2 regions of the Labrenzia sp. PO1 genome follow, and region 2 is predicted to be linked to the other one. Evidence: predicted binding sites of a transcription regulator. Region 2 holds the regulator's gene; the other holds the start of a gene.

Region 1 (5,892 bases), on a different contig from region 2:
CTGTGCGCCGCAGCGGTTCACGAATTATCCGAGCGCCGGTCCAACCGTTTCGTCACCTTGAACTGCGCGGCGATTCCGCGAGACCTCATTGAAAGCGAGATCTTCGGATATGTGCGCGGCGCCTTTACTGGAGCTGCAGACAACCGTGCGGGCGCGGCCGAACAGGCCGATGGCGGCACGCTGTTCCTGGACGAGATCGGCGAGATGGACCTTCTCCTGCAGAGCAAGCTGTTGCGCTTCCTGCAGACGGGGACGTTCCAGCGCCTCGGTGACACACATACCCGCAAGGTGGACGCGCGCATCATCTGCGCAACAAACCGGAACCCGGTTCAGGAAATATCCGCCGGCCGCTTCCGCGAAGACCTTTACTACCGGCTGCACGTGCTGCCGATCCACATGCCGCCTCTCAGAGAGCGCCGCGACGATATCCTGCCGCTCGCCGAAACCTTCCTTGAACGCTATTCGGCGGAAGAACGGCGCGGTTTCAGAGGGTTTGATGCGGACGCTGAAGCGCGGATCATTTCCTATCCCTGGCCGGGCAACGTCCGCCAGCTTGAGAACACCATCCGGCAGATCGTTGTCATGAATGACGGTGCCGCTGTCACATACGACATGCTGCCGCTGATCATTCGCGACCAGAGCAGCCGGCCGGGCACCTTGATCGACCTGTCCCGCGAGCGATCGCGCGTGGCGCCACCAAGCCGGCCGTTCGGAACCATCGAGCCGCTTTGGGCCCAGGAGCGGCGCATCATCGAAGACGCTCTTGATGCCTTTGACGGCAACATCGCCATGGCGGCAGCAGCGCTTGAGATCAGCCCTTCCACTATCTACCGCAAGCGCCAGTCCTGGACAGCCCGCAGCATGTAAATGCCCGGACCGGCGACACGTTAACCGCAATCGGGTTTTCTACTTTCGCGGATAACGAGTAGAGTACAGCTAAATCCGGCGTTTACCGCGCCGCACACATTGCCTTGTTTAATCGGACAAGTCGGTTTATATCGGCAAAATCGCTGAAAACGACAAGATTTAAAGGCGTGCGGGGATATAGATGATGCTGGTGGGAAAATGTGCTTTTCGGCAGACGCTGTCTGCTGTTCTGATTGCAACCGGACTGTCTGCTGGACAGCTGTCCGCGCAGGCCCAATCCCCCGCCAGCCCTCCTGAAGCTTTCCAGAACGCACTTGCCGCCTATGACCAGGCATGGGCGGCTGCCGGTCTTTCGTTCACGGCCGCAACCTTCGCTTCCAGCCCGAGCACCGGATATGGCGAGTATACGCCGCGCGCTGATGCAACGTTTGCCGATGGTGAAGCGCTGTCTGTCTACGCAGAACCGGTCGGTTACGGCTTTCAGGAAACCGAAGGCGGTTATGCCTATGAGCTGACCGCGGACTACAGACTGCTGACTAAATCCGGCCAGGTTCTGGCCGAACAGGAGAACTTCGCGACCTTTTCCGGCAGCGGCCGGTCCAAGCAGCGTGAACTTTCCGCGGCCCTCACGTTTCAGTTCAGCGGACTGCCGGCCGGCGACTACCAGCTGGAAACGAGCTTCACCGACGAAATCGGCGGCAAAACGAGCGCCTTTACACTGCCATTCAGCGTTTCCGGCGCGAATTGAGCCGGGCTCGCTGACGCAGTAGCAGCGACGCCATAATTCCGCCTCCCCGGTCTGTTGACTACCCCATAGGCGCAACGCGACCGATTGCGATTAAATTCTCGTCACAAAGCATTGACAAGCTGAGCACAGCTACATAAATCCATGGCGCTGTTAGCACTCGCTGTTAAGGAGTGCTAATTGGTGACGGGAGGCAATTTCCTTCCGTGCAACGCAACCCAATGTTCATGTCTCGCGCGCTGCCTATTGCGTGGGGCGCGCTCATGAGAGGAAACAGTGTTATGGCATTTCGTCCACTGCACGACCGTGTCGTCGTTCGCCGCGTAGATTCTGAAGCAAAGACTGCTGGCGGCATCATCATTCCGGACACCGCTAAGGAAAAGCCGCAGGAAGGCGAAATCATCGCCATCGGCACCGGCGCCCGCAAGGACAACGGCGAGATCGTTCCGCTCGACGTCAAGGCTGGTGACCGCGTTCTGTTCGGCAAGTGGTCCGGCACCGAAGTCAAGATCGACGGTGAAGACCTCCTGATCATGAAGGAATCCGACATCATGGGCGTGATCGCGTAACCAGCCGCGAACCGCTTCTGATTTCAACCTGTTCCAAAAGAGTGAGACGATCACATGTCTGCTAAAGAAGTAAAATTCTCCTCCGACGCACGTGAGCGCATGCTGCGTGGTGTCGACACCCTCGCAAACGCCGTCAAGGTGACCCTCGGCCCGAAAGGCCGTAACGTCGTTCTCGACAAGGCTTTCGGCGCACCGCGCATCACCAAGGACGGTGTGTCTGTTGCCAAGGAAATCGAACTGGAAGACAAGTTCGAAAACATGGGCGCCCAGATGGTGCGCGAAGTGGCTTCCAAGACCAACGACATCGCTGGCGACGGCACCACCACCGCGACCGTTCTGGCTCAGGCCATCGTCAAGGAAGGCGCCAAGGCTGTTGCAGCCGGCATGAACCCGATGGACCTGAAGCGCGGCGTTGATCTTGCTGCTGCTGAAGCCGTCAAGGCTCTGACCGCTGCTTCCAAGACCATCACCACCTCTGGTGAAGTTGCACAGGTCGGCACGATCTCCGCTAACGGCGACGAGCAGGTCGGCAAGGACATTGCCGAAGCCATGCAGAAAGTCGGCAACGAAGGCGTGATCACCGTCGAGGAAGCAAAGTCCCTCGAAACCGAACTCGAAGTCGTTGAAGGCATGCAGTTCGACCGCGGCTACCTGTCTCCTTACTTCGTCACCAATGCTGACAAGATGATGGCTGACCTGGAAAAGCCGTACATCCTGCTGCACGAGAAGAAGCTTTCCAACCTGCAGGCCATGCTGCCGATCCTGGAAGCTGTTGTTCAGTCTTCCCGTCCGCTGCTGATCATTGCTGAAGACGTTGAAGGCGAAGCACTTGCTACCCTCGTCGTCAACAAGCTGCGTGGCGGCCTGAAGATTGCTGCTGTCAAGGCTCCGGGCTTCGGCGACCGCCGCAAGGCCATGCTGGAAGACATCGCGATCCTGACCGGCGGCACCGTTATCTCCGAAGATCTCGGCATCAAGCTGGAGAACGTGACCCTCGACATGCTCGGCACCGCCGAGAAGGTGTCCATCACCAAGGAAAACACCACCATCGTTGACGGTGCTGGCTCCAAGGACGACATCAACGGCCGCGTTTCCCAGATCAAGGCTCAGATCGAAGAAACCACTTCCGATTACGACCGTGAGAAGCTCCAGGAGCGTCTTGCAAAGCTCGCAGGCGGCGTTGCCGTTATCCGCGTTGGCGGTGCGACCGAAATCGAAGTGAAAGAGAAAAAAGACCGCGTCGACGACGCTCTGAACGCAACCCGCGCTGCCGTTGAAGAAGGCATCGTCCCGGGTGGCGGTACCGCTCTGCTGCGCGCCAAGAAGGCAGTCGAAGGCCTGGCCTCCGACAACGCCGACATCGCAGCTGGTATCAAGATCGTCCTGCGCGCTCTGGAAGCTCCGATCCGTCAGATCGCTGAAAACGCTGGTGTCGAAGGCTCCATCGTTGTTGGCAAGATCCAGGAAAACGACGATCCGTCCTTCGGCTTCAACGCTCAGACCGAACAGTTCGTCAACATGATCGAAGCTGGCATCATCGACCCGACCAAGGTTGTCCGTACTGCTCTGCAGGACGCAGCTTCCGTCGCTGGTCTGCTGATCACCACCGAAGCCATGGTTGCTGAACTGCCGAAGAAAGACGCTCCGGCAATGCCGGGCGGCGACATGGGCGGCATGGGCGGCATGGGCTTCTAAGAAGCCCAAAGCTCACAAGCTTTACAGAAAGGGCGGTCTTCGGACCGCCCTTTTTTCTTGGCCGCCCATCATCTCATGCTTGTACTGCAAGGCAGCCCAGGGCTGGCATGGGTTTCCAGAAACCTGAACAGCAACTCAACCAACGGAAGCGCTTGCTCTTCTTGCTACCTCTGTGTTTTCATATCGGTCCAAGATAGCCCTGCTCTTCGCGCATCCTTCAAATGTCCAGCCCAGCCAATGTCTTTCGAGAACTGCACGAGACCGGGTGCTTTATCGTGCCCAATCCGTGGGATGCCGTATCCGCCAGGCTGTTGGCGCACTGCGGCTTCAAGGCTCTGGCCACCACGTCGTCGGGATATGCCTTCACGACAGGCCGGCGCGATAGTTCCCGGCAAATTTCCAGGCAGGAAGCGATCGACCACGCATCGGCATTGTCCCGTACGACTGGCCTTCCCGTCACCCTGGACGGAGAAGACTGTTTTGCAGACACACCGGAAGGTATCGCGGAGACGGTCGCACTTGCCGCGAAAGCCGGGCTTGCCGGCATCTCGATAGAAGACCGCGACACGTCCAACCCTGGTCGTATAAGACCATATTCCGAAGCTCTCGAGCGCGTTGATGCCGCTGTCTTGGAGGCCCGGAAATCCGGGATCGTCCTGACGGCTCGCGCCGATGGTCTCGGCAAGGGAGCCTATGACCTCGATGAGGTTCTTCGCCGTCTGTCCGCTTTTGCCGAAGCAGGGGCAGACGTCGTCTACGCACCGGGCCTACCTGATCTTGAAGCCATACGGACGGCCTGCGCATCGGTACCTGTTCCGGTCAACCATGTCATCGGGCAAGGTACATCGGGCCTGTCCTTCGACCAGCTCGCAGACGTTGGCGTGCGGCGGATCAGTCTTGGCGGATCATTTACCCGCGCGGCTCTCAATGCGATCAATACACTGGGTCAAACCATCGCCGCGGGAGATTTTACCAGCCTTGATGCTTCTCCCGCATGGTCAAGGCTTTGTTAGATGCTGAAGCCCAACACCTTCCTCGTCCGGCGACAGATCAGGGCCGCAAGATTGACAACATACCAACTGGTCGGTATCTTTTGATTGCCTGATAGCCGATCGGCAAGACCACTGGCTATGGCCACAGGTAATTCAGCCACGGCTTCACCTGAAATCGGCCTGAACACACCGCTGTTTCCAACTACCGGTCAATAGAGGAACCACTATGCCACTGTCCCCGGGACTTCGTTTTCTGTCCGCCCTTTGCGGTGTCGCAGCGGTGCTGTTGCCATCACTTGCTGCAAATGCAGGTGACGCCGCGACGGCTCTACCGGCAGGCAGTTACAAGATCGACAAATTCCATTCGACGCTCATCTTCCGGGCAAATCACCTCGGCTTTTCATACTACAGCGCGTCCTTTGCTGACTTTGACGCCGCACTGGAACTCGATCCCGCTGATCCGGCCAACGCCAGCCTGAGCGTCGACATAAACGTCGCATCCCTGCATCTGACGGCAACGCCACCCGATGGCTTTCGCGACATGCTGCTTGGCCCGGACTGGCTGAATGCAGGAGATCATCCGAAGATCACCTATCGCTCGACCAGCATTGAACTGACCGGCGCTGAAACTGCCGTCGTGACAGGCGACCTGTCATTCAGGGGAGAAACGCGGCCAGTTGAGCTCGACGTGCGTTTCAACGGCGGTTATCCGGGCCTGGCGGTTTACGACCCACAGGCTCGGATCGGATTTTCCGCAACAGGTACGCTGAGAAGGTCCGATTTCGGCATGTCTTACGGACTTCCGCCAGAAGGCTCTAACCTCGGGGTGGGGGATGATGTTGGGTTCGTTATCGAAACGGAGTTCAGCGGCCCACCACTGAAAGAGGCTGAAGCGCAATAATCCGGTCAGCATCCGTTCCTCATGCGTGACCGTCTTACACGGTTTTCGGAACCTTAGCCGCCTCTGACGGTTTTCTTCCTAGAATTGAACCATGGAGGGACCGATGGCACAGAGTATGCGACA
Region 2 (5,892 bases):
GGCAGTCTAAGGGCAAGCCCGCAATGGCGGGAAGCCCCGGCTTTCTCAGCGCGGCGCGCGCTTTGCCAGGATCCTTTGCAGGGTTCGGCGGTGCATGTTCAGCCGGCGCGCGGTCTCCGAAACGTTGCGGTCGCAAAGCTCGTACACCCGCTGGATATGCTCCCAGCGGACCCGGTCGGCCGACATCGGGTTTTCCGGCGGCTGCGCCTTGTCTTCCGGCTTGCGCGCAAGCGCGGCAACGATATCGTCCGGATCGGCGGGCTTTGCGAGATAGTCGATAGCCCCCAGTTTGACCGCCGTGACCGCTGTGGCAATGTTGCCGTATCCGGTCAGCACGATGGCGCGGGCATCCGGACGGCGCTGGCGAAGCTGTTCGATGACATCAAGACCGTTACCGTCTTCAAGCCGCATGTCGACAATGGCGAAGGCCGGGGCGTTCTGGGCAATCTTGCCGGCTGCGTCCTGAACACTGTCGGCTGTTTCCGTCGTAAAGCCGCGTTTTTCCATGGCGCGTGCGAGGCGCTGCTGAAACGGCTTGTCGTCGTCAACGATCAGGAGGGTCATGTCCTCCGAACTGTTCAGGGCAGGTGTCTGGTCCGTCATTTGGCTCTACCGGTCTTATTCTTGCGTCTTCTCCTGCACCCCGGATGGATTCACGGGCACAGCATGCATTGTTTGCGCTTTATTGCCGTTATGGGGTGAAAAAGCCGTTTCGTCCACTCTGCCGTCCTGTTCAAACACCTTGCGCGGCCAGCTTACGCGGATGTGAGCCCCTGTCTGGGGTGGGGCCGAATTTTCCAGATGCAGCTTGGCACCCGTGCGTTCCAGCAGGGTTTTGGCAATGAAGATGCCAAGACCAAGCCCTCCGCCGGTGCCGCGTTGCGGCGACTTTCCGCCGCGCACGGAAACGTAGGGGTCGCCGATCTTGCCAAGAATTTCGACCGAAAAACCGGGGCCGTCGTCCTTGATGGAAATCGAGAGTGTCGTTTCGTCCCAACTGGCGGACACATCGACGCGGGTCTTGGCGAAGTCGACGGCATTTTCCAGCAGGTTGCCAAGTCCGTAACGGATTGCCGCGTTTCGTGTACCCACCGGCTCGGCGCCGGTTCCGGACCCGGTAGAGTGGATCGCAACGCCCGTGCCCCTGTGAGGGTCGACCACATCTTCCAGCAGTTGCGACACCGGCATGCGCTGGTAGGTCCGGTCTTCCTCGCTCGACAGGCTCGTGAGCTGACGCAGGATGGACCGGCAGCGCTCGGCCTGTGAGCGGATCAGGTCCACGTCCTCGGCCCTGGGGTCGCTCGCCTCGAATTCGTCCGTCAGTTCCTTGGCCACCAGGTAGATGGTGGCAAGCGGTGTGCCGAGCTCATGCGCGGCCGCGGTTGCCAGCCCGTCAAGCGCGTTGAGATGCTGCTCACGGGCAAGCACGAGTTCGGTTGCCGCAAGCGCGTCCGCCATCTGGCGGGCCTCTTCGGCCACCCGGAACGCATAGATCGCCATGAAGCCGAGCGTGGAGACGAGTGCGGTCCAGATGCCGACCGAATAGACGATCGGAAGCGAGAAGTCGTCGCCCACCGGCCATGGCAGAGGCAGGTGGAAAACCGCTACCAGGCTGGCGCAAACCGTGGCCAGAATACCGAGGATCACCGTGTAACGGGCTGACAGGCCCGTCGCGGACACCATCACCGGCGCCATCAGCAGGAACGCGAATGGATTGCCCAGACCGCCGGTCAGGAACAGAAGGCCGCTCATCTGCAGGATGTCATAGGCAAGCTGCAGGGCTGCGGCGCGTTCCGACAGGCGCATGGCCGAGGGCCAGCGGATCTTCAGGAAGATGTTGAGCCAGGCGGACAGGGCCACCATGGCAAAGGCAGGTCCGGCCGGCGTCGGATAGCCCAGACCGACATGCACGACCAGGAGCGCTGCGGACTGGCCGCCCACGGCAAGCCAGCGCAGGCGCACCAGCGTGTCGAGTTTCAGGCGCCGGTGCGGCAGGGTGATATTGGATGTCGGTTGTTCGTGCATCTGGACTTCTTGGAGAACGGCAACTTCCCTCTTTTGAAGCGGATTCCGGCGGCTGGCAAGGCCGGGGCTCTTGTGCCGACAAGGCGTAAGTGGTAGCCACCCGCTAACACGGCTGTCCGGATCACGCGGGCCGGCGGCCAGCCGGAGGGATTTAATAGCTCTTCATTTCAGATCAGCACCGCGCAACGGAATGAGATGATGACCGACACCAATGACGGCGGCGCGCAGCCGCAGGCGGAGAGCGCAGCAGCGCCGGGCATGCACATCCTTGGCCAGTACATCAAGGACCTGTCTTTCGAAAACCCGAATGCGCCGCGCTCCCTGGCACAGGGCGACCAGCCGAAGCTCGATATCAACGTCAACGTCGGTGCCCAGCAGATCGGTGACGACCAGTTTGAAGTCGTCCTGACCCTGACCGCCAAGGCCGAGCGCCCGGACATGGTGATGTTCAACGTCGAGCTGGTCTACGCAGGCCTGTTCAAGATCACCGGCGTGCCGAAAGAGCACATGCATCCGTTCGTGATGATCGAGTGCCCGCGCATGATCTTCCCGTTCGCCCGCAACATCCTTTCCGAAGCGACCCGCAACGGCGGCTTCCCGCCGCTGATGCTCGACCCGATCGATTTCGCTCAGCTCTACCGCCAGAACATGGCCCAGCAGGCCGCTGCCCAGCAGGCGACTGAGCAGAAGCCGAACTAAGGTCAGTCAGACCACAGTTTTACAGAACCCGTGCCGGGAAACCGGGGCGGGTTTTTGTTTGCCCGGAAGACTGTCCGGTCAGACTTGAGGGAAGCGGCCAACAGCAGGTTTCTCACTCCCTGCGGGAGGGCAATCTCGTGTCACGCCTCCTCCAGTAGCTCCGCCCAGGTTTTCGGAGTGTCGCCGTTGAGAGGGTTCTTCGCGGAACGCTTGTAGCGAATGGTTTCCATGCGCACGGTTCTGGCGTCGAAGAGGATCATCCGTCCAACCAGCCCCTCGCCCGTTCCGGTCAGCTCCTTCAGCACTTCCATGGCCTGCATGGCGCCAATGATGCCCGTCAGCGCACCCAGAATGCCGGCCTGGGCGCAGGTCGGCAGCAGGCCGTCGCGCGGCTTTTGCGGGAAGAGGCAACGGTAGGTCGGGTTGGCCGTGCCGTCCGGGCCGGTTTCAAAGGGCTTCAAGGTGGTCAACGAGCCGTCGAACTGGCCAACGGCGGCCGTCACCAGCGGTTTTTGCGCAAAAAAACAGGCATCGGACACCAGGTAGCGGGTGTCGAAATTGTCCGACCCGTCCACCACGAGGTCGTAACGGGAAACGAGCTGCATGGCATTGTGGCCGGCAAGGCGGGTGGGGTGCGGCTCGACCTTCACATTGGGGTTCAGTCGCGCAATCGCTTCGGCCGCACTGGCAACCTTGGGCTCACCCAGCTGGTCGGTATCGTGGATCACCTGCCGCTGCAGGTTGGAAAGAGACACCGTGTCGTCGTCGGCAACGCCCAGCGTGCCGACACCGGCGGCTGCCAGATATTGCAGCACCGGCGCGCCGAGGCCACCGGCACCGATCACCAGCACGCGTGCATTTTTCAGCTTCTGCTGGCCGGCACCGCCGATCTCCTGCAGCACGATGTGGCGGGCGTAGCGTTCCAGTTCGGCGGGCGAAAGCATGTCAGGTCCTGTCTGGCTGGTCTCGGGTACACATGGGGGTGGCGGCGGCGGCAGGTCAAGCCCGTACCCGCTCGGGAAATCCGGTCTCCGGCAGGTTTATCCGAGTATCCGGCTCACCAGCCGGGCGGTGTAGTCGACCATCGGGATCACCCTTGCATAATTCAGCCGGGTTGGTCCGATGACACCGAGAACACCGACGATACGCTGGTTGCTGTCCCTGTAGGGCGACACCACCAGGGAGGATCCGGACAGCGAGAACAGGTTGTTCTCCGAGCCGATGAAAATGCGCACCCCGTCGCCCTGTTCGGCAAGACCCAGCAACTGGATAAGATCCTTCTTGCTTTCAAGATCATCGAACAGCAGGCGAATGCGCTCCAGATCCTCAACGGCGTCCAGATCGGTCAGGAGATTGGACCGGCCCCGCACGATCAGCGTGCCCGGATCGGTGGCGCTTTCCCCGCCCCAGACCGCAAGACCCGCATCAATGACCTTCTGGCTCAAGAGATCCAGTTCGGCCTGGTCCGCATCGCGGACCTTTTCCAGTTCGGAGCGGATTTCCGACAGGGTTCTGCCCTTGATCTGGGCATTCAGGTAGTTGCTGGCCTCCACCAGAGCCGAGGACGGCAGGTCACCCGGCAGATCGACAACGCGGTTCTCGACGGACCCGTCTTCACTGACGAGGATCGCCAGGGCCTTCAGCGGTTCGATGCGCACGAATTCGATATGTTTCAGCCGCATGTCCGACTTGTGGGTCAAGACAACGCCGGCGCCCATGGACAGGCCGGACAGCATCTGACTGGCTTCCGTCAGTACCTGCTCGGCCGAATTCGCCTTTTGCGACGCCCGTACCTGGGCATCGATCGCCCGGCGCTCGTCCTGGGTCAGGTCGCCCACTTCCAGAAGGGCATCGACGAAGAACCGAAGCCCGATTTCGGTCGGCAGCCGGCCTGCGCTGGTATGCGGCGAATGCAGCAGGCCCATATGTTCCAGATCAGACATCACGTTGCGGATCGAGGCAGGGGACAGCGAAATGCCGAGCTTGCGCGAAACGTTCCGGGACCCGACGGGTTCGCCGGTCTCCAGATAGGTTTCCACGATCGAACGGAAGATTTCACGGGATCTCTTGTCGAGGTCGCTGAGGCTCAAGGCTTGTTCTCCGAATGTGACCACTCACCGGGGTCGACCGGGCTTTCATCAAAAAGATATAGGCGCAAAAGGGGGCTTGCGTGAAGTATCACAACGCAAGGCCTTTACGGCGAAGGAAGTTGGGGTCTACAAGGCCCCAACGAATACACTGGAGAAACGGCGGTTTTTCCGGAACGAAAGTCGAAAGGGATATGCATGCGTCCGTCCAAACGCGCAGCCGATGAACTCCGTGCGGTCACACTGGAGCGCGGGGTCTCCAAACATGCCGAGGGGTCCTGCCTCGTCAAGTTCGGCGACACCCACGTTTTGTGCACCGCCAGCCTGGAAGAGCGGGTTCCGCCCTGGTTGCGCGGACAGAACCGCGGCTGGGTGACGGCTGAATACGGCATGCTGCCGCGCGCCACGGGCGACCGCATGCGCCGCGAAGCCAGTGCCGGCAAGCAATCCGGCCGGACGCAGGAAATCCAGCGTCTCATCGGCCGGTCTCTGCGCGCCGTCGTCAATCTGGAAGCCCTCGGCGAAAACCAGATCACCGTGGACTGTGACGTCATCCAGGCCGATGGCGGCACCCGCACGGCGTCCATCACCGGTGCCTGGGTTGCCCTGCGCGACTGCATCGAGTGGATGAAGGCCCGTGACATGGTCTCCGGCGAGGTCCTGAAGGATCACATTGCCGCCATTTCCTGCGGCATCTACGAAGGTGCTCCGGTGCTCGACCTCGACTACGCCGAGGACAGCACCGCCGAGACCGACGCCAACTTCGTTCTGACCGGGTCCGGCGGCATCGTCGAAATCCAGGGAACGGCCGAGGGTGCACCGTTCTCCGAAGAAGAATTCGGCAAGCTCATGGGCCTGGCCAAGCTGGGCATCGGCAAGCTGGTCGATCTTCAGAAAATGGCCATTCTCTAAGGGCGCAAACCATGAGCCATCGCAAGCTGGAACCGGGCAAACTGGTTGTCGCAAGCCACAACAAGGGCAAGATCCGCGAGATCAACGAACTGCTTCAGCCTTATGGTTTCGAAGTGATCTCCGCCGGAGAGCTGGACCTGCCGGAACCGGACGAGACAGGTGTCACGTT

The links. The regulator HrcA, encoded in region 2, represses chaperone genes, less so after heat shock. The targets are predictions, from matches to a motif close to GTTAGCACTCNCNNNNNGNGAGTGCTAAC.
Region 1: groES (co-chaperone GroES) is a predicted target of HrcA. The motif match lies at 1,765-1,793, and genes of this name have one in related genera.

Annotation. Positions count from the first base shown of each region.
Region 1 is NZ_JAAXCR010000002.1:721,111-727,002, forward strand. It holds gene HCG46_RS11200 (sigma-54 dependent transcriptional regulator) at 1-867, shown strand, start outside; gene HCG46_RS11205 (hypothetical protein) at 1,049-1,615, shown strand; gene groES (co-chaperone GroES) at 1,894-2,181, shown strand; gene groL (chaperonin GroEL) at 2,236-3,876, shown strand; gene HCG46_RS11220 (isocitrate lyase/phosphoenolpyruvate mutase family protein) at 4,098-4,889, shown strand; gene HCG46_RS11225 (YceI family protein) at 5,095-5,769, shown strand; gene HCG46_RS11230 (hypothetical protein) at 5,873-5,892, shown strand, end outside.
Region 2 is NZ_JAAXCR010000004.1:116,811-122,702, reverse strand. It holds gene HCG46_RS20615 (ActR/PrrA/RegA family redox response regulator transcription factor) at 46-603, opposite strand; gene HCG46_RS20610 (ActS/PrrB/RegB family redox-sensitive histidine kinase) at 619-2,025, opposite strand; gene secB (protein-export chaperone SecB) at 2,224-2,724, shown strand; gene moeB (molybdopterin-synthase adenylyltransferase MoeB) at 2,865-3,668, opposite strand; gene hrcA (heat-inducible transcriptional repressor HrcA) at 3,765-4,838, opposite strand; gene rph (ribonuclease PH) at 5,010-5,723, shown strand; gene rdgB (RdgB/HAM1 family non-canonical purine NTP pyrophosphatase) at 5,735-5,892, shown strand, end outside.